Regions from separate parts of the Micromonospora sp. RB23 genome, predicted to be linked through region 1. Evidence: riboswitches for the same ligand, from Rfam matches in the RefSeq annotation. Region 1 holds a riboswitch; each other region holds the start of a gene.

Region 1 (7,829 bases):
GACCCGCTGGTCGCCGTCGCGATCGGCGTGTTCATCCTGCCGCGCACCTGGCGGCTGGGGCGCGCCGCAGTCCGCATCCTCGTGCAGGCCGCCCCGGAACACCTCCAGGTCACCGCCGTGCACGACCGCCTGGCCGCGGTGCCCGGGGTGGTCGAGGTGCACGACCTGCACGTCTGGACGCTCACCTCGGGCATGGAGGTGGCCTCCGCACACCTGACGATGGCACCCGGCGCGGAGGTCGGCGCGGTGCTCACCGCGGCGCGTACCGCCCTGCGGGACGACTTCCGCATCGAGCACGCCACGCTGCAGACCGAGCCCGGGGCCGCTCCGGGCGCGTGCGGCTCCGTCGAGTGGTGAGGTCGTCCAGGGTCAGCCGTCGGCGCGCTCGTCTGTGACCGCACGGCACCGGGGTCACCGCCCTGCGCGAGGCAGGACGATGACCCCGGGCGATGCCGCCCCTTGGCGAGGGCGGTGCGGCGCGGTCAGGAACGAGTACCGACAGCGGCGGCGAAGATGTGCAGGCTGGGCGTTCCCGCCTGCACGGGAGCGACCCCCGCGACCGGCAGCTTCACCCGGGCGACGGTCTTGCCCGAAGCCAACGGCACGGTGACACCGAACACCGCGCTCGGGCTGTCGTAGCGGGTGTTGCCCTGCCGGTTCTGGTAAGCGGCAGCGGCCACCAGCGTGGTGGGCGCGGCGGGTGTCGCCGTCACGAACCAGTCCGGCGACGTCAGGGTGAACGCCTGCGTCGTGCCGTCGGTGTACGTGATCGTGCCGGTGCCGGACGCCTGGCCGTGAGCCGCCGAGAAGAGGAAGGCGAGGGTGTTACCGGAACCGGACACCGTGACGCTCTGGCCGGTGGCGATGACGTTGTCCAGCTGCCCGGTGCCGGCGCTCGACGGCCAAGTGAGCTTGACGCCGTTGAGGGTGACCGTCCCACCGCGGACCAGTTTGGCAGTCGCCAGAGCCTCGGCGGAGAAGCTGGCGCCCCCGCCGTCGAAGTCCGCCGGGTTGGTGTTGGCATCGGCGGAGACTGCCACGTTGTTGACCGCCTGGGCCAGGGTGAGCGGTGCCGGAACCGGTGCGCCGGAACCGAACAGGGTGAGCGGGATGGCGTTCGCCATCGCCTCCATACCCAGGTCGTTGGGGTGCAGGTGGTCGCCCGAGTCCATGTCCGGCCGGAACTTCGTCGGGGCTGACGGATCATGGGTGGCGGCGTCGAAGTCGACGTACGCGTCGCAACCGGAACCCGAGCTACGGACGAAGGTGTTGTACTCGCTGCGCGCCGTCTCGTCGGACGCGGTCCAGGACCAGTGACCCTCGAACGGGGTCAGCGTGGCGCAGTAGAAGGCGACGCCGGCGCCGTGAGCCTTGGCGATGAGCTGCCGGAGCCCGTTGATCAATTGGGTGCCGGTCGGCGCGCCGTTGGCCAGGTCGTTGATCGGGTTGTCCGCGAAGATCACGGACCGTACCCCCGAACGGCCGAGGACGTCCCGGTCGAAGCGGTCCAGCGCGCTCGGTCCGGTCCCGACACCCAGGAGCTGGTTGCCCGCGATGCCCTCGTTCAGCACACCCACGGTTCGGCCGGACGCGTTGAGGCGGGCCGCCAGCAGGTTCGGGTACCGATGGTTGGTGTTGAAGGACGAGCTGTGCCCCTCGGTGATCGACGCGCCCAGCGTGACCACCGCGCCCGTCGCGGCGCTGTTGATCACCTCCAGGTCGGAGACGATGAAGTAGCTGCTGAACTGCTGGATGACCGACAGCGACTGCGCGCCGACGACGTTGCCGTTGGCCATGTACTGGTCGGAGAAGGCGAACTGCTTGCTGGAGACGTTCTCGGCCCTGGTGGGCGCGTAGAAGCTGATCGCCACGTCGGACTCGGCGAGCACCTGGAAGGAGACCGGGTCGCTGACCGCCTCGCCCCCGGCCGGGATGGTCACCGACGACCGGCCGCCGAAGGTCACCGCCCTGTCCGTGGACGACACGATCGACGCGCCGGAGGACCGACGTGCCACGTGGAAGTCCTGCAACGTCAGCGCCTTGGTGTTGAACACGTTGGACAGCCGGAGTCGCGCCTGCGTGCCACCGATGCTCGTGTGCACGATCTGGCGGGTCGTGGTCTGGGCGGGGAAGACCCCGCCGGCGTTCTCGTACGCCGCCGACCACGTACCGGTCCACCCGTCGGCTGCGGTTGCGGTTGTTGCCGTGGTCCCGGCGGACGCCGCCGTGCCCGCCGTACCGGGCTGAATGACGGCGGCCGCGGCAAGCACGGCAACCGCCGAGACAACCAACGATCTGCGAAGTTGCATTACTAGATCCATCTCGATAAGTCGATTGGCCTTTCGGCCCAAACAAAGGAACCTTATCGGCGGCGCGGGTGGTACAGGAGATCCCCGAAACGGGACGTCCGCTCCGCCACCCACGATGGGAGAGGGATCCCGCGGCAGGTGAATGACCGATGGTGGCAGCGGAGACACCTTCCGTCACATCGGCTGCACAGACCCCACCAGCACCGGTAGGCTCTGTCCCGGCCACCACCCGGCGGCGCCTCCCGGCGCCGGTGGCGGCCGCCGCCTAATCGCCCGCCAGGGCGAACCGGGGAACCATGTTCCTGGGGTGCATCCGCGTCAGCGGTAGGGATCTTCCGTCCCGAACCCGTCAGCTAACCCGGTCGGCGGCTGACGGAAGGACATGCGTAGTGGCACCAGCACGACCACCCGCCGCCCGACTGGCGGCACTGATCGTCATGATGGTCACCCTCGGCGTCGCGCTCCCGATCGGCGCCGCCACCGCCGCTCCCCCCGCCGGCCTGCAGGCCGCCGCGGCGCCGGACGGCGACGAGGAGGGCGGCACCCCCGCGCTGCGGGCCCAGCTCGAAGCGGCCAGCAAGGGTTACCTCGACGCGAAGCGCGCCCTGGACACCTCCATCCAGCGGCAGCAGCAACTCGCGGTCAAGCTCAAGACCACCGAGGCCGAGATGACCGTGCGCAACGGCAAGGTCGGCGAGATCGCCGGCGTGGCGTACCGCACCGGTCGACTCAGCACCGTCTCGGCCCTGCTCAACAGCAACACCCCCGAGGGCTTCATGGACCGGGCGGCCGCCCTCGACGTGGTGGCCGCCAACGAGGACCGGGTGCTGCGCGACCTGCACGTCACCCGGGACGAGGCGAACCGCACCCGCGTCGCCCTCGACGGCGAGATCCGCGAGCAGCGCAAGCAGGTCGAGGTGATGGCCAAGCGCAAGGAGCAGGCCGAGCGGGCCCTGACCGTCGCCAACAACAAGGCACGCACCACCGCCGCCGACACCGGCTCCAACCGTGGCACCTCCACCGCCAACGCCCAGCCCGCCCCCCGCAACTCCGACGGCTCCTGGCCGTCCGAGTCGTGCAGCATCAACGACCCCACCCCGGCCAGCAGCTGCATCACCCCCCGAACCCTGCACGCGCTCAACCAGGCCAAGGCCGCCGGGTTCACCCGGTACGTCTCCTGTCACCGCAACGGCGGCTCAGGCGAGCATCCCAAGGGCCGGGCCTGCGACTTCGCCGCGCAGAAGGGCGGCTTCGGCGGGGTCGCCACCGGCGGCGACAAGACGTACGGCAACAACCTGGCCGCGTACTTCATCCGCAACGCCGACCGGCTCGCGGTGCTCTACGTGATCTGGTTCAAGCAGATCTGGCTTCCCAGCAGCGGCTGGAAGTCGTACAGCGGGGGGAACGGCGACCCCTCCAGCGACCACACCAACCACGTGCACCTGTCGGTGTACTGACCGTCGGAGCCGTCCGGGGTACGTCAGCGGGCGTACCCCGGACGTCGTCGGCGGTCGGACGACGACGCGGGGTCGGGCCGGGAGCATTCGGGTATGCCGCGAATCGCGCCCACCACCCGCAAGGCCCTGCTCACCCTGCACCTGGTCACGTCCCTCGGCTGGCTCGGGGCCGATCTGGTGCTGCTCACCCTCGGCATCGCCGCGCAACGCGGCGCTGATCCGGCCGTGGTCTACCCGGTCGCCGGGCTCGTCGGCACCGTGCTCTTCGCGCCGCTGAGCGTTCTCGTGTGGCTCATCGGTGTCGCCAGCGCGCTGCTCACCCCCTGGGGCCTGCTGCGCTACCGGTGGGTGGTGATCAAGCTGGTGATCACGACGGTGATGGTCGGGCTGGTGCTGTTCCTGCTCACCCCGAACCTGCGGCACGCGGCCGCGCTGGGCGCCGCCCTACCCGCGCGGGACCGCGCCGACCTGGTGATCGCGCCCGCCGTGTCGACCACCCTCATGATCATCGCGACGGTGCTGTCGACGTACAAGCCCTGGGGCCGCCGGGCCGGCCAACCCTGCCGCCGCGCGACGGTCGGCGCGACGCGCGCCTGATCGCGCAGGCACCTCGACGGGTCACGCGGGATTGTCGAGGGCCGCGCCGAGGCGCGCGGCCAGTGCGAGGTGCGCGGCACGGGCCTGGCGGAAGGCGTACCCGAACAGGGGTGTCGGCGCGCGCAGGGTGATGTCGACGTCGATGCGGACCAGACCGTCGGGCTCGGCACGCAGCCGGGTGTGGTTACGGACGGTGGTGGCGGGCCACTGGCGGGCCACGGTGACGATCTCGTCGGGCTCGCTGATCAGCACGTCCGCCTGGTAGGTGGTGCGGAAGCGCAGTGGGCCGGCGACCAGCCGGTCGTTGATCGTGTAGCTGGCGCGGGCGCCCGGACGGGGCGGCGTCACCTCGCGGACCCGCACGATCAGGGGATGCAGGTCACCCTGCCGGGTCAGGTCGCTCAACAGCGCCGCCGCCTCGGCGACCGAGCAGCGGGCCTGGACGGTGTAGCTGAAGGTATCGCTGCTGAGCACACCGTCTCCCGAGGTCGCTGGTCGCACGATCGTCCCGTACCCCGCCGGGACTGGCAACGGCCGGACGGACACCGTGCGTTGTCACGGCATTCGCGCAGCGTTCCCACTACGTTCGGCTGATGGGTAATCACCTGTTGCGACGAAGGGTGGGCGCGTGAACGGTGACGACCGGTGAGCGGAGGCGTGATGGTCTTCGCGCCGACACCGCAGCTGACGGTGACGGTGGACCAGCCGAGCGACCAGCCGGAGCTGCACCTGCACCCCGGCGGTCAGGGGGTCTGGCAGGCCCGCATGGTGCTGTCCCTCGGGGTCGACGTGGTGCTCTGCGCCGCGCTCGGCGGCGAGATCGGCCAAGTGCTGGAGCCGCTGCTGGTCAGCGAGGGGGTGGACCTGAAGGTCGTGGTACGCGACTCCGGCAGCGGCGCGTACGTGCACGACCGGCGCGGCGGCTCCCGGCAGGAGGTCGTGGACGTGCCCGGGGAGCGCCTGAGCCGCCACGAGCTGGACGAGTTGTACAACCTGGCGCTCGGCGAGGGGCTGCGCGCCGAGGTGAGCATCCTCAGTGGCCCGAACGCGCCGTGGCTCGTCCCGGCCGACCTGTACCGGCGTTTCGCCGCCGACCTGGGCGCCAACGGCAGCCGGGTGGTGGTCGACCTGTCCGGTGAGCACCTCGGCGCGGTGCTGGACAGCGGCGTGTTCTTCCTCAAGGTGAGCCACGAGGAGCTGATCCGGGACGGTCGAGCCCGCGACGGGAGCGGCCCCGAGCTGACGCGGGCGATGTACGACCTGCACGCCGCCGGCGCGGAGACGGTGGTGGTGAGCCGTGCGGACCAGCCGGCGCTGGCGCTCGTCGACGGGGAACTCTTCGAGGTGGAGATGCCCCGGCTGGAGGCCGCAGATCCGCGCGGAGCGGGCGACTCGATGACCGCCGGCGTGGCGGCCGTGATCGCCCGTGGAGGCGACATCCGTACGGCCATCCGCACCGGCGCGGCGGCGGGTGCGCTGAACGTCACCCGGCACGGCCTGGGCACCGGACGCCTGGACTCGATCACCGGTCTCGTGGAGCGGGTCCGACTGGTCCCGGCGGACAGCCGACAACAGGAGCGGACCACCCCCGACGAGTTGGCCGACCGGGTGGTCGAGCGATGACCCTGCGGGTGCTCGTGACCAACGACGACGGGATCGGCGCACCCGGTATCCAGGCGCTGGCCCTGGCGGCAACGCGGCGGGGGTTGGACGTGGTGGTCGCCGCGCCACTGGAGGAAGCCAGCGGCACCAGCGCCGCGATGAACGCCGTGGAGCGGGACGGGCGCGTCGTGGTGCACGACCACCCGCTGCCCGACCTGCCGGGGATCCCCGCGTACGGGGTCGGCGGCTCGCCGGGTTTCATCACGTTGATCGCGCTGCACGGCGCGTTCGGCCCGCCGCCGTCGGTGGTGCTGTCGGGCATCAACCGGGGCGCCAACGCCGGCCGGGCCGTGCTGCACTCGGGGACGGTGGGCGCCGCGTTCACCGCGGCCTCGAACGGATGCCGTGCCATGGCGGTGTCACTGGACGTGCTGAGCGCGGGCGAGGCGACGGCCGCCAGCGGTGGCGCCGCCGTCGACGCCGCGGGCCGCGTACGCGACGCCGAGCGGCACTGGAGCACGGCCGCACGGGTGGCCCTGGACCTGCTCCCCCGGCTGACCTCCGCGCCGCCGGAGAGCGTACTCAACGTCAACGCCCCCGACCTGCCGCACGAGCGGCTGCACGGGGTACGCCGTGGCGCGCTGGCCAGCTTCGGCCAGGTGCAGATGACGGTGGCGGAGTCGGGGCACGGCTTCGTGCGTACCTCGTTGGAAGAGCCCGGGCAGGCCGCGCAGCCGGGCACCGACGTGGCGTTGCTGGCCGCCGGGTACGCGTCGGTCACGGCGATCCGGGCGGTCACCGAGGTGGCCGACGTGGACCTGACCGGTCTGGACGAGCAGTTCTGACGGTCGCCGCCGCGCTCAGGCGCCGGGCAGCACCTCGGGGGTGGCGGCCCCGGCGAAGTAGGGCTCCGGCGCGCCGAAGAGACCGAGCAGGCCGGTCACCCAGAGCTGACGGTGCACGAACCGGCTCGGCTCGGTGACGACCAGCTTGACGCCGCTGACCTCGGCGGTCTGGAAGCCGGCGACCATGGCGCTGATGCCCACGGAGTCGATGAAGGTGACCAGCCTCATGTTCAGCTCGATGCGGAGCGGACGGCTCTTGGCCAGCACCTCCGCAATCGCCTCACGCACCTCGTACGCTGTGTCGACGTCGATCTCACCCCGGGGAGCGATCTCGACGACACCACCGGACAGGACCGACTTCACGATCGACAGGCTCACGCGAGCACCTCCACCCGCCCGTCCCCCGGGCGCCTCATCAGTACGCGGGCCGCGACCGAGAGTATTCCTCCAACGGCCTCGGTCGCCACCCCTCGGGATGAGCAATTCACGGATCCGAGCGCACAAAGTCGCCCATATCCCCACTTTTCGGCATCTGATCATTCAATACTTTTCGTTATCTGATCAGTCGACGATCGGTCGGAACCGACGCGTCGCCGGACCAGGGTAGCGGTCGCGGCCCGGCGAGCCCGACATCCGTCCCGCCCCGCCCGCCCGCCCCGCGTGGGGTCGGCGTGTCGCGGTCCGACCGGCCAAGGTGGTTGCCGGCGCTTTCTAGCATCGGCCCGGGACACCCACCGTGACGGAGAGGATCTTCGATGATCAAGCGACTGGCCGGGCTCGCCGGCGTGGGTCTGCTGCTCGCCCTCGTACTGGCCTGCGGTTTCGGCGGCGGAGACGACGACGATGACGATGACGACGACTTCGCCGGCGGTGTGGCTGCCGTGGCGGTGCGCTGACCTGGCGGGTGCGCCACGCGGGACCGGGTTTGCGCTCGACCGGCCCGGGGCACTGCCCAATCAGCGAACCGTGTCGCGCTGGACGGACGCCGAGGTCCGAAGTGGCCGGCGGCTTCGGCACCT
Region 2 (7,829 bases), 2.2 Mb from region 1:
CGGGGCCGGCAGGGCCGCCGAGTAGCCGGTCTTCCGGACGGTCTGGATCAGGTCGTCCGGGGTCACGTCGTCGGCGTACCGGACGGTCGCCTTCTCGGTGGCGTAGTTGACGGTGGCGCTCACACCGTCCATCCGGTTGAGCTTCTTCTCGACCCGCGCGGCGCACGCGGCGCAGGTCATCCCCCCGATCGCCAGTTCGATCCGGTTCGGCGCCTCGGGCAGCGGTCTGCTGGTGGTGGTCATCTCGTCTGGTCCCGTCAGTTGTGCCCGTGCCCGGGGGTGCCGTGGTCGGCCCCGCCGGTCGGCGTCGGCGCGCCTGTCGCGGCCGGGGCAGCGCCGGCCACGACGGTGAACTCCGCGGTGTGCACACGCCCGTCGTGCTGGAAGTCGAGGTAGAGCCGGTAGGCGCCGGCCGAAGGCACCTCGGCGTGGAAGGTGACGGCGGGGCCGGGCGGGGTGCGTCCGTCGCCGGGCGTCCCGTCCGGGTGCACGTGCAGGTACGCCAGGTCGCCCCGACGCAGCGCCACCAGATGCCCGTACGCCCCGAGGTAGGGCTCCAGGTCGGTGACCGGCTGCCCGCCGCGGCTCACCGTGAGGGTGAGCGCCGAGGTGCGGCCCGGCTGGGGCGTACCGGCCAGGGTGACCGTGTAACCGTCGACCGTGGTGCTGGTCGCCGGGGCGGGCAACGCCCGCTCGGTCAGCTCGCCGGGGACGGTCACATCCACGCCGAGGGTCAACGGCTCGCCCCCGGTGGGCGCGAAGTCGGCGAACGCCCGCCACTGCCCGGCGCCCGCCAGCGGAGTGGCGACCCGCCAGGTGCCGTCCGGGCCGAGATCGGGGTGGACGTGCCGGAAGCCGGACAGGTCCCGTCGCGCGACGATCAGGTGCATCCGCTTGTCGTGCGCGACGTCGTACCTGGTCACCGGTCGGCCGTCCGGCCCGTCGATCCGGAACGCGAACTCGCCGGCCGGCGCGGTGACCGGTTGGAGCGTGTAGCCCCGGTCGGAGACGAGTAGCCCGCCGGGAACGAGATCGGCGGCCTCGCCGCTCGTGGCCGGGCCCGGGACGCGGGCGACGTCCGGGCGGCTCTGCGCGACCGGGTCGGCCGGGTCGACCACCCGACCGAACCCGTACGCCGCGCCGAAGACCGCCGCGAGGCCGAGGGCGAACGCGCCCAGTCTCGTCACTGTGGGCATCCCGGACCCTCCGCTCACGCCTCGACGAGGTCGTAGCCGGCCTCGTCGACAGCGGCCCGGACGGCCTCGGTGTCCACGGGCTGCTCGCTGCTGACGGTGACCTGGCCGCTGGCGAGATCGACCCGCACGTCGCGCACGCCCTCGATCGCGCCCACCTCGGCGCTGACCGCGCTGACGCAGTGCCCGCAGGTCATGCCCTGCACCTGGTACGTCGTGTCGACCATCGGACGCCTCCTCTCGTAGTACCGGTACCCGGTGGGGGTATGCCGGCAGAGAACGGACATTACCATACCCCCTAGGGGTACGCTATCCTCGTCGCCATGACCACACCCACCCCGATTCGCGGGTACACCGCCAGCAAGGACCAACTGCTCGCGCGCCTCCGCCGCGTCGAGGGCCAGGTCCGTGGCATCGAGAAGATGGTCGACGAGGACCGCTACTGCATCGACGTGCTCACCCAGATCTCCGCGATCCAGGCCGCGCTCGACAAGGTGGCCCTGGGCCTGCTCGACGGGCACGCCCGGCACTGCATGCACGAGGGGGCGGCCGAGGGCCGGGCCGACGAGATGGCCACCGAGATGATGGCGGCCGTCGGCCGGCTCATGAAGCGCGGCTGAGCGCCGCACTCCCGCTCCCGGTCATTCTTCCGGAACAGGCCCCAGGCGTACCCGGCGCAGCAACTGCGCGTTGAGCGCCACCACGATGGTGGACGCGGACATCAGCACCGCCGCCACCGCCGGGCTCAGCGCCACCCCGGCCCCGGCGAGCACCCCGGCCGCCAGGGGCAGCGCCACCACGTTGTAGCTCGCGGCCCAGGCCAGGTTCTGCCGCATCTTGCGGTACGACGCCCGGGAGAGCCGGACCACGGCCCCGACGCCGCGCGGGTCGGACGACGCCAGCACCACCCCGGCGGACTCGATCGCCACATCAGTTCCCGCCCCGATCGCGATACCCACGTCGGCGCGGGCCAGCGCCGGCGCGTCGTTCACCCCGTCACCGACCATCGCCACGGTCAGCCCACGCCGCTGGAGTTCCGCCACCCGGCTGTCCTTGTCGGCCGGCAGCACCTCGGCGAAGACCTCGTCCACACCGGCCCGGAAGCCCAGCTCGGCGGCGACCGAGTCGGCCACCGACCGCGCGTCTCCGGTGATCATGGCGATGGTGCGGACGCCGTCGGCCCGCAGCTCGGCGATGGCCTGCCGGGCCTCCGGGCGTACCGCGTCGGTGAGCGCGAACGCCCCGAGCACCGTGTCCGGCAACCGCACGAGATAGAGCACCACGGCACCGTGTGACGACCAGCGTCCGGTCGCCTCCCGCAACTCGTCGGGCAGCGGTCCACCCCGCTCGCGCAGCAGGGCCGGCCCGCCCACCGCGTACTCCGTACCGTCGACGGTGGCCCGCACGCCGCGGCCCGGCAGCGAGCGGAAGCCGGCGGCACGGGCCGGCCCACCCGACCCGGCCGCCGCCACGATCGCGCGGGCCAGCGGATGTTCGCTGTCGGACTCGACACCGGCGGCGATCCGCAACGCCTCGTCGCGCCCCACACCCGGGGCCGTCACCAGGTCGGTGACCGCGTGCTCGCCCCGGGTCAACGTGCCGGTCTTGTCGAACAGCACCGCGTCGACGGTGCGCATGCGCTCCAACGCGAGCCGGTCCTTGACCAGGATCCCGCCCCGCGCGGCCAGCGCCGTGGAGAGCGCGACGACGAGCGGGATGGCCAGGCCGAGCGCGTGCGGACAGGCGATCACCAGAACGGTGACGGTACGCACCACCGCCTCGTCGGGCTCACCGAGCGCGGTCCAGACCAGCAGGGTGAGCACGGCGGTACCGGTGGCCACGTAGAAGAGCGCGGCGGCGAACCGATCGGCGAGCAGTTGGGCACGTCCGCCCGAACGCTGCGCCTGCGCGACCATGCGCTGGATGCCCGCGAGCGCGGTCTCGTCGCCCAGCGCCTCGACACGCACCCGGATCGCCGAATCGGTCGCGACGGTGCCGGCCACCACCCGATCCCCCGTCGACCGGGCGACCGGACGCGACTCGCCGGTGATCATCGACTCGTCCAGCTCCGCGTCGCCGTCGACGATCCGCCCGTCCGCCGGCACCCGACCCCCGGGCCGGACCAGCACCACGTCGTCGACCCGCAGCCCGTCCAGCGGTACGCGCTCTACCTGCCCGTCCGCCGCCACGCGCTCGGCCTCGTCGGGCAGCAGCGCCGCGAGCGCCGCCAGCGCCCCACGGGCCTGCCCGATGGCCTTCATCTCCTGCCAGTGCCCGAGCAGCATGATGGTGACCAGCGCCGCCAGCTCCCACCAGAAGTCCAGGTCGAAGGCGCCCAGGCTGGTCGCCAGCGATGCGGCGTACGCCACGGTGATCGCCATCGCGACCAGCAGCATCATGCCCGGCGCGCGGTCCCGGATCTCACGTACCGCGCCGACCAGGAACGGCCAGCCACCCCAGAGGAACACCACCGAACCGAGCACCGGCCCGACCCAGGAGCGACCCGGCACGTCCAGCCGGAGCCCGAGCCCGTCCACCACCAGGTGACTGGTCAGCACCACCGGCACGGTGAGCACCAGACAGACCCAGAACCGGCGACGGAACATGGCCGGGTCGTGCCCCGCGTGCTTGTCGTGCTGCGCGTGCTTGTGGTGCTGTCGGTGGTCGGTGGGTGGCTCGGGCATGACTCCACGATCCCGCTCCAGCGGGGCAGTGTCAGCGGTTCGACTCCCGGCGACACTTCGGCACGACCGGCGACAGCCCGTCGCACTGGTTAGCATCGTCCCGCGATGACCCACCGGATCCCGCCGCCGACACGGGCGACGGCGCCGACGCGGCGCGGCCCCGTCCCGCACCGACTTGATCACTTCATCACTCTCCGTGATCTCCGCATCGCCAGGCGGCGAACTGACGCGCTCGTACCCGCGTTCGTCCGGCGAAGCTGAACCGCGCAGCCCCGTCGGCACGTACCCCGCACCGGATCGTTGGGAGTTTCGCATTGGGTTCCGGCCACAGCCATTCCGCTCGACCCGCCCCGCCCCGGGTACGACGGATCCTCGTCGCGACGGTGGTGCCGCTCTTCGTGGCCACCGTCGTCGCCGCCGTGGTGCTGTGGCCCCGGGACGGCGCGCCGAAGAACGGTGGCACGGACATGCCGCGCTACCACGGCACGGTGACCCGGGTGGTGACCGAACCCTGCCCGCCCTCGGCCAGCCCGGAGGGCGCGCCGGCCAGCGGGCCGTGCGGCACCGTGGACGTGCTCCTCGACGACGGGCCGCGCGCCGACCAGCGGGTGAGCACGCCCGTCCCCGCCGGGCCCGGAGCGCCACGGGTCGAGGTGGGTGACGACGTCATCCTGGTCGAGCTGGCCGACCCGACCGACCCCGCCACCAGCACCTGGAACATCGCCGAGCACCAGCGCGGGACACCGCTGGTGTGGCTCGTGGTGGTCTTCGCCGCCGCCATCGTCGCGTTCGGCAGGTGGCGGGGCCTGGCGGCGCTCGCCGGCCTGGCCGCCAGTTTCGCCATCCTGCTCACCTTCGTGTTGCCGGCCATCGGCGCGGGCCGGTCGCCGCTGCTGGTGGCGGTGGTCGGCGCGGCCCTGATCATGTTCGTGGTGCTCTACCTGACACACGGAGTGACCGCGCAGACCTCCGTCGCGGTCCTCGGCACCCTGGGCAGCCTGGTGCTCACCGGCGTGCTCGCGACCGCCGCCACGGCCGCCACCCAGCTCACCGGCTTCGGCAGCGAGGACGCCACCACGCTCTCGATGTTCCAGGCCGATGTGGACCTGCGGGGCCTGCTGCTCGCCGGGATCATCATCGGCTCACTCGGGGTGCTGGACGACGTGACCGTCACCCAGGCCGCCACCGTCACCGAACTGTCCAACGCCAACCCCGGGTTGAGTCGACGACAGCTCTACCGGGCGGCCACCCGGGTCGGCCGGGCGCACATCGCCTCCACGGTCAACACCATCGTGCTCGCGTACGCGGGCGCGTCCCTGCCCCTGCTGCTTCTGCTCACCGCCGACTCGCGGCCCGTCGGGCAGCTCCTGACCAGCGAGTTCCTCGCCCAGGAGATCGTCCGCAGCGCGGTCGCCACGCTCGGCCTGATCGCCGCCGTACCCCTCACCACCGGGCTGGCCGCGGTGGTGACCGCGGCCGGGTCGACGGCCCCGCCGGACGCGGACGCCCCGCCACCGCGCCCCCGCGCGGACCGGACGGAGGCGCTGGCCGCTCTCAGTTCACCGCCGGCGGCACGGGCCGACGGGCCCGATCCGCAGCGGGACGCACCCCCATCCACCGCCACCACCGGGTGGCCAGAGCCGAACAGGAGCACGGATACGGCATGGTGACACTCCTCAGCGTGACCGGACCGGGCACTCGCCTTGAGAACCGCGTCACTGGTCACTCAACGCCATGGCGAAATGACGCTTTTAGTAGGCATCGGGACGTAGCTCAGGCGGTGGACTCTCGGGTAACCTCGCTGCCGGTCACCGACGAAGGCGCGCAGCGGCGCCTGCGGTGCCACCGCCCAATCGCCAACCGGCGAGCCGGGGACCCAGGTACGTGGGGTGAATCCGCGACAGCGGTAGGGGCCACTTCCGCCCCGAACCCGTCAGCTAACCCGGTCGGCGGTCGACGGAAGGGAAGATTGTGACGGCACCCCTACGCCGCTGGTTGAGGCCCGTGGTGGCCGTGCTCGCTGCGCTGACCGTGTTCGCCGGGCCCCTCCCGGCCCACGCCGCCCCGACGACGCCCACCCCGTCCGGGCACGAGGAGGACAGCGACGAGCCCAAGCTGATCACCGACGTCATCGAGCAGACCAACCGGGACTACGTGGCGGCCAAGTCCAAGTTGGACAAGTCCAAGAAGCGGCAGCTCGAGCTGGCCGCGGAGGTCGAACGGGCCAAGGCCGACCTGGCCGCGCTGGAGCCGCAGGTCGCGCAGATCGCCGCCCAGTCGTACCGGACCGGGCGGATCGGCGCGATGGCGATGCTGCTGGAGAGCGACGCCCCGGACTCGTTCGTCCGCCGGGCGGCGGCGCTCGACGAGATGAACATGGTCAACGGGAAGAAGCTCGCCGAGGTCAACGCGGTCAAGTCCCGCGCCGAGCAGGCCAAGCTGGCGCTCGACGCCGAGGTACGGGAGCAGCAGAAGCAGACCGCGCTGATGGCCAAGGACAAGCGGGACGCGGAGAAGTCACTCGCCCTGGTCGGCGGTAAGGGTTTCACCGGCGGCCTGGTCGACGCCACCTCGCCGGTCGCCCGGATCGGCCCGGGGCGCACCGCCGACGGGGACTGGAAGCCGCAGTCGTGCAGCGAGCCCGACCCGACCACCTCCGGCTGCGTCACGCCGCGCACGCTGCACGCGTACAAGGAGGTCAAGCGGGCCGGGTTCAACCGGTTCGTGGGCTGCCACCGCAACGGTGGACCGTACGAGCACCCGAAGGGTCGCGCCTGTGACTGGTCGTTGCAGAAGAGCGGCTTCAGCCCGTGGCACAACAACGACACCCGGATGTACGGCAACAACGTGGCCGCGTTCCTCATCCGCAACGCCGACCGGCTCGGCATCTACTACGTGATCTGGAACCGGCAGATCTGGTTCCCGGCGACCGGCTGGAAGTCGTACAGCGGTCCGTCGAACCACACCGACCACGTACACATGTCGCTGCTCTGATCCGGCGCCCAGCAGTGCGAGGGCCGTCCCGCCGTCCGGTGGGGCGGCCCTCGGCGCGTCAGGCGGCGGTGGTGGTCGTCGCCGGGTCGTCCGAGGGCTCGTCGCCCGTGTCGGCACCGGCAGGTACGGGAGTCACCGGCCGCACCACTCCGGCGGCGAGCCGGTACGACATGCCCACCACCGCGCACCGCCCCCGCGCCACCTCGTCGGCCAGCACCGGCGACTGCCCGAGCAGCGTCTCGACGGTCTGCGCGATGTGGATGTCGACGATGCCGTCGATGTCGTCCACGCCCTCGGCCGTGGCCCGCCGAAGGCTGGGCAGCACCGCGTCGACGACGGCCGGAAGGTGCCCCGGTGGCGCGATGCCGGTGGCCGCCGCCTCACGGGCCGCCTGCACGGCGCCGCAGGAGTCGTGGCCGAGCACCACCACCAGCGGAGTGCCGAGGACGGCCACCGCGTACTCCACGCTGCCCAGCACCTCCGGGCCGGTGGTGTGCCCGGCGGTCCGGACGACGAAGAGGTCGCCCAGCCCCCGGTCGAAGATGATCTCGGCGGCCAGGCGGGAGTCGGAGCAGCCGACGATCACCGCGAAGGGGTGCTGCCCGTCCGCCACGGCGGCCCGGTGCCCGGCGTCCTGGTTGGGGTGGCGCGGCGCTCCGGCCACGAAGCGACGGTTGCCGCCGATCAGCTCGGCGTACGCTCGGGCCGGCTCGGTCGTGATCGACGTTCGATCGACGGCCCGCTGCGTGCCCGGCTGCCCGCCAGGCGTACCGGAACGGCTCATCCCCGCACCTCGTCTCCACGCGTTTGACCTGCTCAACAGGCTTTTTCACCCGGCCGGCGGTGGGCGCTGGCCCGCGCTCAACGGTCACACGCACCACAAGATGCGTCAAGATATGCGTGATTTAGATTTCATACGTTGACCCGGAAAGGCGGCCCCACGATGGCGAGCACGGCG
Region 3 (7,829 bases), 1.7 Mb from region 1:
GGGCAGTCGTAAACCGACCAGCCTCCCGGAACGGGATGAACCACAGCGGCGTTGGTGCGCAAGGCGGGGTTCGAGGTCTTCCAACGGCCTGGAGTGACCACTGTCGACCCCGGCTACCGGCCCGCTGATGGCCCGTCGATGCCCACGAATCCGGTTGCCGGGGGACCGATGATGGTCGTGATGACGACACGACGAGCTGAACGCGATCAGGCGAGTCTTGAGCGGCGGCTGGAGGTATTGAGGCTGCCGGTTGTGCCGCTGGAACGTCATGGATTTCTGACGCCCGTAGACCGCGCGGATATGGAGAGCGAGCCCGAGGCGGTCGGCGTTGGGCCCGATGGCACGGCTCTCGCCGTCTGGTCCCACCGGACGGCCTCCCGGCGCAAGCAGGTGACCGGGCATCTCGGTGGCAACGGAGTCCGGATTGTCGGCGCCATCGATGTGGATACCGACCTTCGCGTGTCGTTCGTGCAGCCGCTGCCGGAGGGGCGGGTCCTGCTCGCGGCAGCTCGCGCCAGGTCCGGTGTGATCAACGGTGAGGTATGGACACGCGACGGCGATCTGGAGCACCGAGGCCACCTCGGTGACGCCATCGAGGAACTTCAGACGACGCCGTCCGGCAAGGTGTGGGCTGGATATTTCGATGAGGGAGCGTTGGGCGGAAGCGGGCCGGAGGGACACGGTCTAGCCCGGTTCAACCAGGACCTGACCGTCGACTGGCTCTACCCGCACGACGCGGGGCTTCCCTACATCTCTGACTGCTACACGCTCAACCTGCACGGCGAGACTGCCCACTTCTGCCCTTACACGGATTTCCATATCCAGTCGGCGTCGGGCGACAAGGTCACGGATTGGGGGGTGTCTCCCTATCGGTCTGGGCACAGCATGCTGGTCAGTGGCGCGGACCGAGCTCTTCTAGGAGGCTGGGGTCCCGAGTACGACGTCGTGACGCTGCTGCGCATCGGCCGAGACGGCGTGCGCCGCATCGGCGGGCAGTGCCGCCTCGTGCTGCCCGACGGTGTCGAAGCACAGCGTCTCCGCTACACCTGCCGGGGCGGCGACCTGCACGCCTTCACCCGTGGCACGTGGTACCGCACCAGCATCGACCAGCTACAGGCTGTTGCATCCGGTTAATTGACAGGCATTGATTGATGCGGTCAACTGGCGACGTCCGTATCCCCCGGCCCACCCAGGAGGACCCCGTTGCGTACGCTCCTGACCCTCGCCGCGGCCGTCTGCGCCGCCGGTGCGCTGGCCGTCCCCGCAGCGGCGGCGCAGGCCGACCCGGCCGACGCCTGCGCCGGTACCGTCCAGATCCAGTCGCTCACCTTCGACCCGCCGCGAGGGGTTCCGGGCCAGGCCGTCACCGCCACGGCCGTCGGGCAGAACTGCACCGCCCAACAGCAACAGGTCTCCACGGTGATCTACGCCCGGTTCGTCGGCTCCACCCCCGGCATCCCCACCGGCTGCCGGGCCCTCGACCCACTGCCTGGCCGGGCGGTCACCGTCGATCCGGGCGCGACCTTCATCTGGAGCATGGGTTACCTGGTGTCCTCCGGCTGTACGGCCACCGGCCTGGAGGTCACGGCCCGGTTAGAGGACGAAGCCACCGGCGCCCTGCTCACCCGGACCGCCACGGTGTCGATCGACCCGCCGCTGGCGGCGCCCTGCGCCGTGAGCTACCGCACCGGGAGCGAGTGGCCGGGAGGCTTCACCGCCCAAATCACGATCAAGAACACCGGCACCGTGCCGATCAACGGTTGGACGCTCAGCTTCACCTTCCCCGGTGACCAGCACATCGCCCAGTCCTGGTCCGCCGACGCCCAGCAGAGCGGTGCCACCGTCACGGCCCGGAACCTGAGCTACAACCCCCTGGTGGCGCCGGGCGCCTCGGTGGTCTTCGGCGTCCTGGGCACCTGGCAGGCCAGCGACGCGGCACCGATCGCGTTCACGCTCAACAACGTCGGCTGCGCCGCCGGGTAGCCCGCGCACCGGACTGCGGGGCGTCTGGGCGGCCAGGCGCCCGGGGGGCCACCACCCTGTCTCGGCCCTCTGGAACCACGGAAGCCCTGGCGGGACCATCGGTCCTGACCAGGGCTTGCGTGCGTGGAGCGGGTGACGGGAATCGAACCCGCACTGTCAGCTTGGGAAGCTGATGTTCTGCCATTGAACTACACCCGCGGGCGGCACCACTGTACCCGAGTCGCCGCACCGGTGCACCCAGCCACCCCGCCCCCACTCACACCCGGAAGAAGTTTCCAGACGGCAACATATGGTCGTTCTCAAATGCGTCGATGGGTTGTAACGTCTGCCACACGTTCTCAGCCCCGGCGTGACACACCCCCTGTCGCGCCGCCAGAAAGAGGTGGGCCCATGGGACCCCGTCCCAACCTGCTGACCCGGCGTGTCGCCGGTGTCGCGTCGACGACCCTCGCGCTACTGCTCAGCACCGCTGCGGTGGGTGTCGTTCCGGCCGCTTCGGCCTTCTCCGCGGCACCGGGCGGCGCCTGCGCGGAGCCGGCCGGCAGCCACGCCAACGCCCGGGCGAAGCCCGGTGCCGGCGCCATGCACGAGCCGAACGAGCTGACCGCCAAGCAGGTCCGTGAGCGGGACGCCGACCTCGCGGCGGCGTTGCGCGAGCGGGCCAACTACCGGGCCGGCGCCGGCGCGACGACGCTGGCAGCCACCGTCACCATCCCGGTGGTGGTGCACGTGATCCAGGAGAACAGCACCCGGGCCGGCGGCAACATCCCCGACTCGATGATCACCTCACAGATCAGCGTGCTCAACCAGGCCTACGCGGGCGGGACCGGCGGCGCGGCCACCGCGTTCGCCTTCCGGCTCGACAAGATCAACCGGGTGACGAACCCGTCCTGGTACCCCATTGTCGACGGCTCGTCCGCCGAGCGGTCGATGAAGTCGTCGCTGCGGGTGGGCGGCAAGAACACGCTCAACATCTACCTCGGCGAGTTGAGCGACGACCTGCTGGGCTGGGCCACCTTCCCGCAGCGGAACCTCAGCAGCATGGACGGCGTGGTCGTGCTGGGCGAGTCGCTCCCGGGCGGCACCGCCACCAACTACAACCAGGGCGACACCGGCACCCACGAGGTGGGCCACTGGCTGAACCTCTACCACACCTTCCAGGGCGGCTGTGGCGGCTCCGGCGACGGTGTCAGCGACACCCCGGCCGAGGCGTCCCCGGCGTACGAGTGCCCGACCGGACGGAACACCTGCTCGGCGACCGGCCTGGACCCGATCACCAACTTCATGGACTACACCTACGACTCGTGCATGTACCAGTTCACCGCGGGTCAGGCGAGCCGCATGCTGACCGCATGGAACGCGTACCGCGCGGCGTAGCTCTCCTCGCGTACACCAGGTGCCGGCTCCGTCGACGGAGCCGGCACCGGCGTTTTTCCCCAGGACCGTGGTCAGGCGGCCGTGCACTGGACGTCACGGCTGCGACGGGTCGGGCGCGTCTGCGGTACGGCCGCGGGCGCGGTCGCCGCGGGTGGGGTGTGCGGATCGAGCCAGACCTGGACGGCCGGGTGCCCGACGGCGATGCCCAGGCCGTGCTGGTCGCGACGGGTCAGCATTGCCACGTCGACGGTGAACTCGAACAGCCGCCAGTCGACCCGCGGCTCCGCCCGGGCGCTCTGCGCCAGCCGGGCCACCCGCACCGGGTCGGTGACCGGCCAGGCGTGGCCCGCCACGTACGCCTCGTCGTCGCTCTCCTCCGGCGGGAACGAGTGCAGCGCGTATCGGCCGTCCCGTTCGAGGTCACGGCGCTTCGGCGAGTCGATGATGAAGCAGAACAGACCCTCGTCGGTGATGACCGGGGAGACCGGATGGACCCGGGGCCCACCGTCGGCACGGACCGTGGCCAGGTAGCCGAAGCCCGGCCCGTACTGCTGCAGGAGAACGCGGATGCCGTCGGCGAGGCGGGGCTCGTCTGCGGCGAAATCGGACCAGGAAGCCATGCGGGCATTCTATCGAACAAATGTACGAGGAGCGACCTCGACACGCTGGTCACCGCCCACCTCGCTATGGTGGTCCGATGCTGCTCTCCGACCGTGACCTGGTCTCCGAGATCAAGGCCGGCACGCTGGGCCTGGAGCCGTTCGAGCCCACCCTGGTCCAACCCTCCAGCATCGACGTACGACTCGACCGGCTGTTCCGGGTCTTCAACAACCATCTCTACACCCACATCGACCCGGCCATGCAGCAGGACGACCTGACCTCGGTGGTCGAGGTGCCCGACGGCGAGCCGTTCGTGCTGCACCCGGGGGAGTTCGTGCTCGCCTCCACGCTTGAAGTGATCTCGCTCGGTGACCAGCTCGCCGGCCGACTGGAGGGCAAGAGCTCACTGGGCCGCCTCGGGCTGCTCACCCACTCCACCGCCGGGTTCATCGACCCGGGCTTCTCCGGGCACGTCACGCTGGAGCTGTCCAACGTGGCGAACCTGCCGATCACCCTCTGGCCGGGCATGAAGATCGGTCAGCTCTGCATCTTCCGACTCTCGTCGCCGGCCGAGCACCCGTACGGCTCGGTGGTCTACGGGTCGCGTTACCAGGGCCAGCGGGGGCCGACGCCGAGTCGCTCCTGGCAGAACTGGCGCGCCTGGCCGACGCGGTAGCGGCCGTTCCCACCGGGAGCTAAACGACGAAGGGCCCGCCGCGAGCGGATCGCGACGGGCCCTGACCGTGTCCGGCGTCGGTCAGCCGGGTCGGCCGTAGCTGTGGATGGGCCCGTCGTCGACCCTCTTCATCTTGACGGGCACACCGGCCTGGGAGGCGTGCACCACCCAGCCGTTGCCGACGTACATGCCGACGTGGTGGATGTCGCTGTAGTAGAAGACCAGGTCACCGGGGCGCAGGTCGCCCTTGCTGACGTTCCTGGTCACCCGGCTCTGCGCGGCGGCGTTGTGCGGCAGCGACACACCGGCCTTCGCCCAGGCGGCCAGCATCAGACCGGAGCAGTCGTACGAGTTCGGCCCCTCGGCGCCCCACACGTACGGCTTGCCGATCTGGGCGCAGGCGAACTTGACCGCGATACCGGCACCGCCTCCGGGGTAGCTGGCCGGGCAGGGCGCGGGGCGCAGCGGACCGCCGCCGCCGTTGCCGTACACCTTGAGGCGCAGCTTCTGCAGCCGGTCGATCTCCTCGTTGATCTGCTTCTTCTTCGCCGCCAACTGGGCCTCGGTACGGGTCAGCTGGGCCACCATCTCGTCCAGCGGCGCCTTCTGCCGGGCCAGCTCGTTGCGCAGGTCGGCGACCTGACGGACGTCCTCCTGCTGGTTGTGGGCGAAGCGGTCGAGCATCTCGAGCTGACCGACCATCTCGCTGGGCGACCGGCTGCCGAGCATCGTGTTGACGGTCGACAGGTTCTCACCCATGTACGCCCGGACGGCCAGCGCGCTGACCTTGTCCATCGCGGCGTCGACCTGGCGCTCCAGCGGCGCGATGCGGGCGGCGAGGGCGTCGGCCTGCTTGCGCTTGAGGGCCAGGTCGGTACGGGTGGCGTTGTGCCGCTCGATGATCGGTTCGAGCTTGTTCCAGTCCTCGTCGATCTGTCGTTCGATCTCGGCGACGGACGGGTCGGCGTGGGCCACCGTGGCGCTGCCGGTCAGGACGACGGCGACGCCGACCAGGGCGGCGAGGGCGGTGGTGAAGCGGGACCAGCGTGGACGCGGCACGGTCGACGTCGGGTCGGCCGGAGCCGACCGTCCGGACGACGGCCGCGGGGCTTGGAGGGCCACCGGGTTCCGTACTCCTTCTTCCTGACCGCCTACCGGGTTAGCTGACGGGTTCGGGCGGGAAGTGGGCGCCCTACCGCAGTGACTGCGGATTCACCCCGGGGAACGTGGGTCCCCGGCTCGCTCGCGAGCGACTCGGCGGTGTCGGTCCGTTACCGCCCGGGGTGGGCAGACCTGCTACCGGGCCGACGAATGACCAGAGTAGAGACGGCCGTTACCGATCCGCAACCCGTGCGGCCGTGACACTCCGTACCGATCGGAGCGGTCCATCGAGCGGAGGTGAAGGTTTCTTTCCGCATGTTTTGATACATGGAAAGGTATTGACGCGGACTCCCGGGCGGCGCGAAGGTGACCGGACCGACACCAGTTCACATGTAGGGAGTTCGATGAAACGTCCGACCCTGCTCGCCGTCGCACTCGTCACCGCCACGGCGGCCGTGCCGCTGCCCGCCGGCCCGGCCTCCGCGGCTCCCATCACGGACCGCCAACAGCAGTACGCCGCCGCCGCGACCGAGTACGGCGTACCCGTCGGCGTGCTGCTCGGCGTCTCCTACCTGGAGTCCCGCTGGGACAGCAACGCCGGCACGCCGAGCACCAGCGGCGGCTACGGCCCGATGCACCTGACCGACGCCCGACACGTGGCCGCCCTACCCCGGCGCGGCCACCACGACACCCCGGGAGAGGACCCGCGCGGCGACGACTCCCGTCGCGCTCTCGCGCCCGCGCCCGCCACCGAGGACGCGCCCCCGACCGCCGCGCTACAGACCGTGGACGCGGCCGCCACACTGACCGGCGCCACCGTCGAGGCGCTACGCACCGACCCGGCGACGAACATCCGGGGCGGGGCGGCGCTGCTGGCCGCGTACCAACGGGAGGTCGGCGCCCCGGTCGGAGCCGGCACCGACCCGGCCACCTGGTACGGCGCGGTGGCCCGCTACGCCGGCGCGGACAGCGCCGACGCCGCGGCGGCCTTCGCCGACGAGGTCTTCACCACGATCGGCGCGGGCGAGACGCGGCTGACCGACGACGGCCAGCGGGTCACGCTGCCGGCCCGCGCGGTACGACCCGAGCGGTCCTGGCTGGACCGGCTCGGCCTGCGACAACTCGCCCGCCCGGACGGGTTGGAGTGCCCCCGCACCGTGTCCTGCGAGTGGATCCCCGCCCCCTACGCGGCATTCGGCGACGGCGACTACGGCAACCACGACCTGTCCGACCGGCCCGGCCGGCAGAAGATCGAGTACATCGTCATCCACGACACCGAGGCGAGTTGGGCGACCACCCTGCAACTCGTCCAGGACCCGACCTACGTGAGCTGGCACTACTCGCTGCGCTCGGTCGACGGGCACATCGCCCAGCACGTCCGGACCAAGGACGTCGCCTGGCACGCCGGCAACTGGTACGTCAACGCCAAGTCGATCGGGTTGGAACACGAGGGCTTCGCCGCGCAGGGCACCTGGTACACGGAGGCGATGTACCGGACCTCCGCGAAGCTCGTCCGCCATCTCGCGCTGCGGCTGGGCATCCCGCTGGACCGCCAGCACATCATCGGCCACGACAACGTGCCCGGGACCACCGCGTCGACGGTACGGGGGATGCACTGGGACCCGGGGCCCTACTGGGACTGGACGCACTACTTCGACCTGCTGCACGCCCCACGCCTGGACACCGGCACCCCGGCCACCGGGCTGGTCCGGATCGACCCCGACTACGCGACCAACCAGCCGGCGTTCACCGGATGCGTCACCCCGGGAACACCGTGCGCGCCGCGCGGCTCCTCGTCGGTGCTGCTGCGCACCGCGCCGTCGGCGGACGCGCCGTTGGTCAACGACGTCGCGCTGCGCCCCGACGGCACCCCGAACACGATGGACGTGTCGGACCACGGCGCCCGCGCGTCCGCCGGCCAGACGTACGCGCTGGCCGGTCGGGAGGGCGACTGGACGGCCATCTGGTACCTCGGCCAGCGGGCCTGGTTCCACAACCCGGCGTCCGCCCCGACCGCGACGTGGACCGTCGGCCTGGTGGTCACCCCGAAGCCCGGCCGGGCCACCATCCCGGTTTACGGGCGGGCGTACCC
Region 4 (7,829 bases), 2.3 Mb from region 1:
CGCCCAGCGGCTGCGTCGGGAGGTCCGTGACCGGGTCGGTCTGCCGATTACGGTGGGCGTGGCCCGGACGAAGTTCCTGGCGAAGGTGGCCAGCGGGGTGGCCAAGCCGGACGGGCTGCTGGTCGTCGCCCCCGAAGCCGAGATGGCGTTCCTGCATCCCCTGCCGGTGGAACGGCTCTGGGGCGTCGGGCCGGTCACCGCCGCGAAGCTGCGGGATCGCCGGATCCGTACCGTCGCGGACGTGGCCCGGCTCGGCGAGGCCGCGCTGGTGTCCCTGCTCGGGGCGGGCGCCGGCCGACACCTGCACGCCCTCGCCCACAACCGCGACCCCCGGGCGGTGCAGGTGGGCCGCCGCCGGGGCTCGATGGGCGCGCAGCACGCGTTGGGTCGCAGCCCGCATGCGCCAGCGGAGCTGGACGCCATCCTGGCGGGCCTGGTCGACCGGGTCACCCGGCGGATGCGGGCGGCCGGGCGGTCCGGACGCACCGTGGTGCTGCGACTCCGCTTCGGCGACTACACCCGCGCCACCCGCTCGCACACCGTGCGCAAGGCGACCGCGGACACCACTTTGCTGCTCGCCGCCGCGCGGACGCTGCTGCGGGCCGCCCTGCCGGAGATCGACCGGCGCGGCGTCACCCTGCTCGGCGTCTCGGTGGGCAACCTGGACGACAACCCGGTGCAGCCGGAGCTGCCGTTCCAGGCCGACACCGGGGCCGACCTGGACGCTGCGGTGGACGCGGTCCGTGACCGCTTCGGCTCGACGGCGCTCACCCGGGCGGTGCTCCTGGGCCGCGCCCCCGGGGTCGAGATGCCGCTATTGCCGGACTAGAAGTCACCGGCTGGTGCGACCGGAGACACATCACAGCAGGTCGGCGGTTTAGCCGATCGCACATGGGTGAAATCTTGGGGTGGAAAGCCTGACGAGGGGGGCCCATGTCCGACGAGACCAGCAACCGACCGAGCCGTCGTGCCGAACGCCCGCACGACGTGACCGACCCGCTGCTCTGGCAGCTCGCGGTCGACGTGCTCGACGCGCACGAGCCTGACGACGAGGGTCACTGCCGCAATCTCCAGTGCGCCGGCCAGTCCTGGCCGTGCACGGCGCGTACGACCGCCGAGCAGTCGTTGCGACTGGCCCGCGGCGTCCCCGACGCGGCCGAGAGGGCCGTCGACGGCCACGGGGCCGCCACCGGCTGGCCGGCCGAGGCGGTCGCGCCGACGCCGCGCCGGGGCTGGAACGGCGACGTGATGGCCCGCCGCGAGGCGAGGACGGCCGCCTCCGCGGCGTGACGCGTTCCGCGAGGACAGCGCCAGACGAACGAACGCTCGGCCGGTGACCCGGCCGAGCGTTCGTCTGTCGTACGTCAGAGCGCGAGGCGCTGCCCCGGGAAGATCAGGCCCGGGTCCGCGCCGATCAGCTGACGGTTGCGCTCGTACAGGGCCTGCCAGCCGCCGCTGCGGGGGTGCCGCTCGGCGATCTCCGACAGGGTGTCCCCCGCCGTGACCACGTACGTGTCACCGCTGGCCACCGGCGCGGTCCGCTCGTGATTACGGGTCGCCGGTTGGTCACCCCGCGACGACCGCTCCTTGCCGGCGGTGGACTTCGACGAGCCGGTCGACGACTTCGTCGAGGGCTTCGCGGTGGACTTCGTCGAGGAGCCGCCCGACGAGCCGCCCTTGCGGCCGCAGGTCGGCCACGCGCCGATGCCCTGCCCGTCGAGCACCTTCTCGGCGATCGCGATCTGCTCGCCACGGCTGGCGAGGTCGGCGCGGGCGGCGTACTTCTTGCCGCCGTAGCCGGCCCAGGTGCCCTGGGAGAACTGCAACCCGCCGTAGTAGCCGTTCCCAGTGTTGATCTTCCAGTTGCCGCCGGACTCGCACTGGGCGATCGCGTCCCAGTTGACGCCGGCCTGGGCCGGGGCCGCCGGTCCGAAGAGGGCGACGGCGCCGGTGACCGCGCCGACGGCCAGGGTGCCGACGGCGACGCGGCGGGTGGTGACCCGTCGATGACGGGGGGTGTACGCAGACGTCATGGAACTTTCCTCCACGCCGGCGAGGTGAGCTGTCGGGTTCGGGCCGAGGAGCCCGGCCGCGCGGTGGCGGCTTCACCCCGAGGTGACATGCACCGAGGAACGTTGGGTCCCCCGCTCCTGCCCGGGTTCTGTTTCCGACGACCGGGGGCAGGATTTGGCGTTGCCGGTCGCGGCGTCCACGGTGGCGGACCCGACCGACGGTAGGCACGGTGGGTGACAGTCGCCCACCGCTTGTGAAGTTGTTCACCGGCTCACGCGGCGCGCCTTCCCCAGCGGTTGCGGACGACGTGCACCTGTGCACCGACCATGGTGGACCGTTTCCGATCAGGCGGCGTTCGCGTCCGGCAGCGGCCGGCGGGCCATCAGTCAATCGGCGCCCGCCGGCCGCGAGCGACTACAGGGTGCGCGCCAGCCGGTCGGCGAGCGTACGGGTGAACCGGGCCGGGTCCGCCAGCTCGCCGCCCTCGGCGAGGACTGCCAGCCCGTACAGCAGTTCGGCGGTCTCGGTCAGGGCCGGGCCGGAGTCGCCCTGCTCGTGGGCCTTGCGCAGCCCGGCGACGAGCGGGTGACCAGGATTGATCTCCAGGATCCGCTTGGTCGAGGGGACCTCGTGCCCCATCGCCCGGTACATCTTCTCCAGCGTCGGCGTGAGGTCGTGCGCGTCACCCACCACACAGGCCGGTGAGGTGGTCAGCCGCGACGACAGGCGGACCTCCCGGACACTGTCGGCAAGGGTGGTGCCCAACCACTCGACGAGCGCGGCGAACTCCTGCCGCTGCTGCTCGCGCTCGGCCTCGGCCTGCTGCTTCTCCTCGTCGGTGTCCAGGTCGACCTGGCCCTTGGCGATCGAGCGCAGCGGACGGCCGTCGTACTCGCCGACCCGCTCGACCCACACCTCGTCGACCGGGTCGGTGAGCAGCAGCACCTCGTGGCCCTTGGCCCGGAACGCCTCCAGGTGCGGGGAGTTCTCGATGGTGGTCCGGGAGTCGCCGGTGGCGTACCAGATGTCGGTCTGGCCGTCCTTCATCCGCGAGACGTAGCCGGCCAGGTCGGTGGGCTCCGCCGCGTCGTGGGTGGAGGCGACCGACAGGATCTCCAGCAGGGTGTCGCGGTTGTCGGCGTCGTCGATCAGCCCTTCCTTGACCACCGCGCCGAACTCGGTCCAGAAGGTGCGGTAGCGCTCGGCGTGGTTGGCCTTGAGGTCCTTGACGGTGGCGAGGACCTTCTTGACCAGGCGGCGGCGGACGATCTGGATCTGCCGGTCCTGCTGGAGGATCTCCCGGGAGATGTTCAGCGACAGGTCGTGCGCGTCGACGACGCCCTTGACGAAGCGCAGGTAGGTGGGGACCAGCGCCTCGCAGTCGTCCATGATGAACACGCGCTTGACGTAGAGCTGCACGCCGCGGCGACCCTGCGGGGAGAACATGTCCAGCGGGGCGTGGCTGGGCAGGAACAGCAGCGCCTCGTACTCGAAGGTGCCCTCGCCCTTCATGTGCACGACCTCGAGAGGGTCGGCCCAGTCGTGGCTGACGTGCTTGTAGAACTCGTTGTACTCGGCGGCGTCGACCTCGTCGCGGGGACGCGCCCACAGCGCCTTCATCGAGTTGAGGGTCTGCACCTCGCTGGTGGCCGCCTCGCCCTCGGCGCCCGGGCGCTCGACGGTCATCCGGATCGGCCACGCGATGAAGTCGGAGTAGCGCTTGACGATCTCGCGGATCGTCCACTCGGCGGTGTAGTCGTGCAGGTTGTCCTCGGTGTCGGCCGGCTTGAGGTGCAGGGTCACCGCGGTGCCCGCCGGCGCCTCGTCGACGGACTCGATCGAGTAGGTGCCTTCGCCGCTGGACTCCCAGCGGGTGCCGCCGGTCTCACCGGCCTTGCGGGTCAGCAGGGTGACCCGGTCGGCGACCATGAACGCGGCGTAGAAGCCGACGCCGAACTGCCCGATCAGCTCCTGCGAGGCGCGGGCGTCGGCGGATTCGCGTAGCTGGCGCAGCAGCTCGGCGGTGCCGGACTTGGCGATCGTGCCGATCAGCCGGACCACCTCGTCACGGGTCATCCCGATGCCGTTGTCCCGCACGGTCAGCGTGCGGGCGTCCCGGTCGACCTCGATGGCGACGTGCAGGTCGTCGGTGTCGGCGACGAGATCCTTGTCGACGAGCGTCGCCAGCCGCAGCTTGTCCAGGGCGTCGGACGCGTTCGAGATGAGTTCCCGCAGGAAGACGTCCTTGTTCGAGTAGATCGAGTGGACGACCAGCTGCAGGAGCTGACGCGCCTCGGCCTGGAACTCCAACGTCTCGGCCTGGTTGCTCACACCGTCTCCCTTCTCGGCTCGTGCGGAGGTTCGCGCAAAGGATACGAGTCGTCACGGGCGGGGGTGTGTGCGCCTCCGGGTCGTATTCCCGATTCCCACCCGCTGGTCGCGTGACCTAGCTGACTTTGCTTGACAGAAGTCAGCCGGATAGCGTTCCTGTCGACAAGGCCCGCCACGAACCCTGGAGCAGTCCCATGAAGATCGCTGGAAGCACCGCCCTCGTCACCGGCGCCAACCGGGGCTTCGGTCGACACGTGGCCGCCGAACTCGCCTCGCGCGGGGCGACCGTCTACGCCGGCGCGCGCAACCCGGACAGCGTCGACCTGCCCGGCGTGACCCCGGTCCGGCTGGACATCACCGACCCCGCGTCGGTCGCCGCCGCCGCGAAGCGGGCCGGCGACGTGAACCTGCTGGTCAACAACGCCGGCATCGACAGCCGGGTGGACCTCCTCGACGGCGACCTGGACCTGATCCGGCTGGAGTTGGAGACCCACTACCTCGGCACCCTGTCGATGATCCGGTCCTTCGCCCCCGTCATCGCCGGCAACGGCGGCGGCACGATCCTCAACGTGCTCTCCGTGCTGTCCTGGGTGAACTACCCCCTGCACGGGGCGTACGGCGCCGCGAAGTCGGCCGAGTGGGCGATGACCAACGCGCTGCGCCTCCGGCTCGCCGAGCGGGGCGTCCGGGTCGCCGGGCTGCACGTCGGCTACATGGACACCGACATGGCCTCGACCATCACCGGCGCCAAGTCGGACCCGGCGGCGATCGCCCGGGCCGGCGTCGACGGCATCGAGGCCGACGCGTACGAGATCGTCACCGACGACGTCAGCCGGCAGGTGCAGGCCGGGCTCGCCGGCGGCGTCGCCGCGCTCTACCCGCAGCTCCCCTGACCGTTTCCCGACCGGGGACGCGACGGGCCGCCGCCGGGAAGCACCGGCGGCGGCCGACCCCTTTCGGGTACGCGGTCAGCTCCCGCCGCGCACCCCGCCACAACCGCGGTCAGCAGCCGCCGCAGGTGTAGAAGAGGATGTCCCAGTGGCTACCCTCCTTGGTGTAGAGGTTGCCCGACGGCGCCCGGTACTGGTATCCGAAACCGGAGATGTAGCCGACGTAGGCGTAGTTCGCGGAGATGTAGTTCTGGATGCACGTGCTCAGGGCGATGTCGAGCTTGTAGCCGTTCCAGTGGCTGTACGTGCCCCCGGCGTGCCCGACCTCGGTGCCCGCGGTGATGGTGACCGCGCAGCCACTGGCCCGCTTGAAGGTGATGATGCCGTCGATGGTGGCCTGCCGGACCCCCTCGAACGAGGTGCAGGTGGACACGTTGCGGTCGCTGCAGTTGCCGCTGGAGGTCCAGGAGATGCCGGCGGCGCGCAGCTGCGACGTGGCGCTGGAGTGGCTGATGGCGAAGGCCGGAGCGGCCAGACCGAAGGTGGCGCAGACCGTCGCCAGGGTGGCCACGATCAGCGTGAGCACGCGGCGGCGCAGGGTGGATCGAGTGGATGACATGGCACTCCCGGTCGCGTGAGGCGGAATTCTGCGAATCAGGGGCCGGCCTTGAAGGATTTCTACCAGAGATAGACGGGTATGACCAGATGCCGGGTGGGGACGCCCGACAGCACGCCCCCACCCGACGCCCTCAGCTGGCCTGGAGCGTCACGTCGTCGATCACGAAGCTGGTCTGCAACGACGAGTCCTCGGTGCCGGTGAACTTCAGGGTGACGGTCTGCCCGGCGAACCCGGCCACGTTGAACGTGCGCTGGGTGTATCCGGAGGCGGCGTTCAGGTTCGAGTACGTCGCCAGGGTGGTCGAGCCCACCTGCACGGTGAGCTTGTCGTACGCCGTCGAGGAGGTCGTCTCGGCGGTGTCGACGTGCAGCCAGAACGACAGCGTGTAGCTGGCACAACCGGCCGGCACGGTCACCGACTGGGACAGGGTGTCGGTGTGGGTGCTGCCGTACCCGTCGAGCCACGCCTTGTACGACCCGGTCCGGGCCGCCTGGCCGCTGGAATTGGTGATCACGCCGGAGGAGGCGGTCCACGGCGTGCTGCCGCTCTCGAAGCCCCCGTTGCCGACCACCTGCCCGCCGGCACAGCCCCCGGTGCCGGTCACGGTGAGCGTGAGGCTTGCCGTCCGGGTGACCGACCCGGTGCCGGTGACCGTGACGGTGACGGTGCCCGTGGCGGCGCTGGACGACGCGGTCAGCGTCACCGTGGCCGAGCCGCCGGAGGTCACCGACGACGGGCTGAAGACCACGCTCACCCCGCTGGGCGCGCCGGAGGCGGTGAGGCTGACCGTCTGCGCCGAGCCGGAGGTGGTCGCGGTGCTGACCGTGGCGCTGGCGCTGGCGCCCCGGGCGACGCTCAGCGAGGTGGGGCTGACCGCGACCGAGAAGTCGTTGGTCGGGGTGCCGCCGCCCACGGCGAGCTGCCACAGCGCGTACGCGACGCCGTCGGCGGACCGGTTCAGCACGGTGGCGCTGACGTTGGCGGTGGTGTCGCAGGACCGGTGGTAGCACGCGTCGTACGCGGCGTTGGCCGTGCCGCCCCACTTGGCCGCCTGGGTGCTGGTCTTGCGCGCGCTCGCGCCCGCCGCGTACCCGGAGGTGGGGATGCCGGCCTGCTGGAAGTAGTAGTCGTCGGAGCGGCCCTGCCCCTCGACGTTCTCCTCCGGTTGCAGCCCGAGGGAGTCCCAGTACGCCTTGAGCGGCGCCGCCGTGGTCGAGCTGACCCGGTTGATGAAGTAGCCGCCGTTGGTGGAGCCGACCATGTCGAAGTTGTAGTAGCCCTTGATGTAGCCGCGCTGGGTCGAGTTCAGCGAGTTGACGTAGAAGCGGGAGCCGTTGAGCCCCTGCTCCTCGTCGGTCCACCAGGCGAACCGGACCTTCTTCGTCATGGTCGGGTTCTGGGCGGCGAGGACCAGGGCGTTCTCCAGCAGGGTGGCCGAGCCGGACCCGTTGTCGTTGATGCCCGGGCCGGCCGAGACGCCGTCCAGGTGGGCGCCGAACATGACCACCTGGTCGGCCGGGCCGCCGGGCCACTCGGCGATGAGGTTGTTCGAGGGGTACGTGCAGCTTGAGCAGTACTGCTCGCTGACCGTGTAGCCGGCCGCCTGGAGCTTGCCCTTGACGTAGCTCAGCGAGGCGGTGTAGCCGGCCGAGCCGGCCCGCCGGTTGCCGCCGTTGCTGCTGGCGATGGAGTTGAACTGGGTCAGGTGCGCCTGGACGTTGCTGACGGAGATGTCCGGCGCCGCCAGGACGGCGGCGGACGCGGCGATCGGCCGGGCCGCTGTCGTCGCGGCGGAGGGTGACGCGGTCGCCGGCTGGGCGGCCAGCGTCACCGTCATCCCGGTGAACACGGCGAGCGCGATTCCCGCGCTCAGCGTTCTGCCTCTCATGGGGGCTCCTCGGGGGTTGGAGAGATACCGAGACACTTACAGAGATCTATGTCACCGGCATCAGTCGTTCGTCCCGAACCCCCACCGG

Evidence for each region. Region 1 has a riboswitch for cyclic di-AMP ahead of ACTFTM_RS24595 (coiled-coil domain-containing protein). Riboswitches for the same ligand answer to the same signal wherever they lie in the genome.
Region 2: another riboswitch for cyclic di-AMP. It lies ahead of ACTFTM_RS03800 (coiled-coil domain-containing protein); the one in region 1 lies ahead of ACTFTM_RS24595 (coiled-coil domain-containing protein).
Region 3: another riboswitch for cyclic di-AMP. It lies ahead of ACTFTM_RS01510 (C40 family peptidase); the one in region 1 lies ahead of ACTFTM_RS24595 (coiled-coil domain-containing protein).
Region 4: another riboswitch for cyclic di-AMP. It lies ahead of ACTFTM_RS14175 (transglycosylase family protein); the one in region 1 lies ahead of ACTFTM_RS24595 (coiled-coil domain-containing protein).

What each region holds. Positions count from the first base shown of each region.
Region 1 is NZ_CM132111.1:5,424,113-5,431,941, forward strand. It holds gene ACTFTM_RS24585 (cation diffusion facilitator family transporter) at 1-357, shown strand, start outside; gene ACTFTM_RS24590 (SGNH/GDSL hydrolase family protein) at 483-2,309, opposite strand; cyclic di-AMP (ydaO/yuaA leader) riboswitch at 2,562-2,693, shown strand; gene ACTFTM_RS24595 (coiled-coil domain-containing protein) at 2,699-3,766, shown strand; gene ACTFTM_RS24600 (hypothetical protein) at 3,860-4,363, shown strand; gene ACTFTM_RS24605 (SRPBCC family protein) at 4,385-4,837, opposite strand; gene ACTFTM_RS24610 (PfkB family carbohydrate kinase) at 5,024-5,986, shown strand; gene surE (5'/3'-nucleotidase SurE) at 5,983-6,810, shown strand; gene ACTFTM_RS24620 (STAS domain-containing protein) at 6,826-7,188, opposite strand; gene ACTFTM_RS24625 (hypothetical protein) at 7,566-7,706, shown strand.
Region 2 is NZ_CM132111.1:826,789-834,617, reverse strand. It holds gene ACTFTM_RS03830 (heavy metal translocating P-type ATPase) at 1-243, opposite strand, end outside; gene ACTFTM_RS03825 (hypothetical protein) at 258-1,196, opposite strand; gene ACTFTM_RS03820 (heavy-metal-associated domain-containing protein) at 1,211-1,420, opposite strand; gene ACTFTM_RS03815 (metal-sensitive transcriptional regulator) at 1,517-1,813, shown strand; gene ACTFTM_RS03810 (copper-translocating P-type ATPase) at 1,835-3,877, opposite strand; gene ACTFTM_RS03805 (YibE/F family protein) at 4,192-5,547, shown strand; cyclic di-AMP (ydaO/yuaA leader) riboswitch at 5,714-5,844, shown strand; gene ACTFTM_RS03800 (coiled-coil domain-containing protein) at 5,849-6,871, shown strand; gene ACTFTM_RS03795 (carbonic anhydrase) at 6,930-7,655, opposite strand; gene ACTFTM_RS03790 (helix-turn-helix transcriptional regulator) at 7,815-7,829, shown strand, end outside.
Region 3 is NZ_CM132111.1:341,284-349,112, reverse strand. It holds gene ACTFTM_RS01545 (2'-5' RNA ligase family protein) at 1-12, shown strand, start outside; gene ACTFTM_RS01540 (hypothetical protein) at 94-1,134, shown strand; gene ACTFTM_RS01535 (cellulose binding domain-containing protein) at 1,204-1,983, shown strand; tRNA gene ACTFTM_RS01530 (tRNA-Gly) at 2,108-2,181, opposite strand; gene ACTFTM_RS01525 (zinc metalloprotease) at 2,374-3,360, shown strand; gene ACTFTM_RS01520 (pyridoxamine 5'-phosphate oxidase family protein) at 3,432-3,980, opposite strand; gene dcd (dCTP deaminase) at 4,058-4,636, shown strand; gene ACTFTM_RS01510 (C40 family peptidase) at 4,718-5,758, opposite strand; cyclic di-AMP (ydaO/yuaA leader) riboswitch at 5,771-5,906, opposite strand; gene ACTFTM_RS01505 (N-acetylmuramoyl-L-alanine amidase) at 6,142-7,829, shown strand, end outside.
Region 4 is NZ_CM132111.1:3,097,017-3,104,845, reverse strand. It holds gene dinB (DNA polymerase IV) at 1-829, shown strand, start outside; gene ACTFTM_RS14180 (hypothetical protein) at 934-1,290, shown strand; gene ACTFTM_RS14175 (transglycosylase family protein) at 1,365-2,033, opposite strand; cyclic di-AMP (ydaO/yuaA leader) riboswitch at 2,033-2,201, opposite strand; gene htpG (molecular chaperone HtpG) at 2,428-4,344, opposite strand; gene ACTFTM_RS14165 (SDR family oxidoreductase) at 4,539-5,237, shown strand; gene ACTFTM_RS14160 (hypothetical protein) at 5,347-5,853, opposite strand; gene ACTFTM_RS14155 (M28 family peptidase) at 5,984-7,741, opposite strand.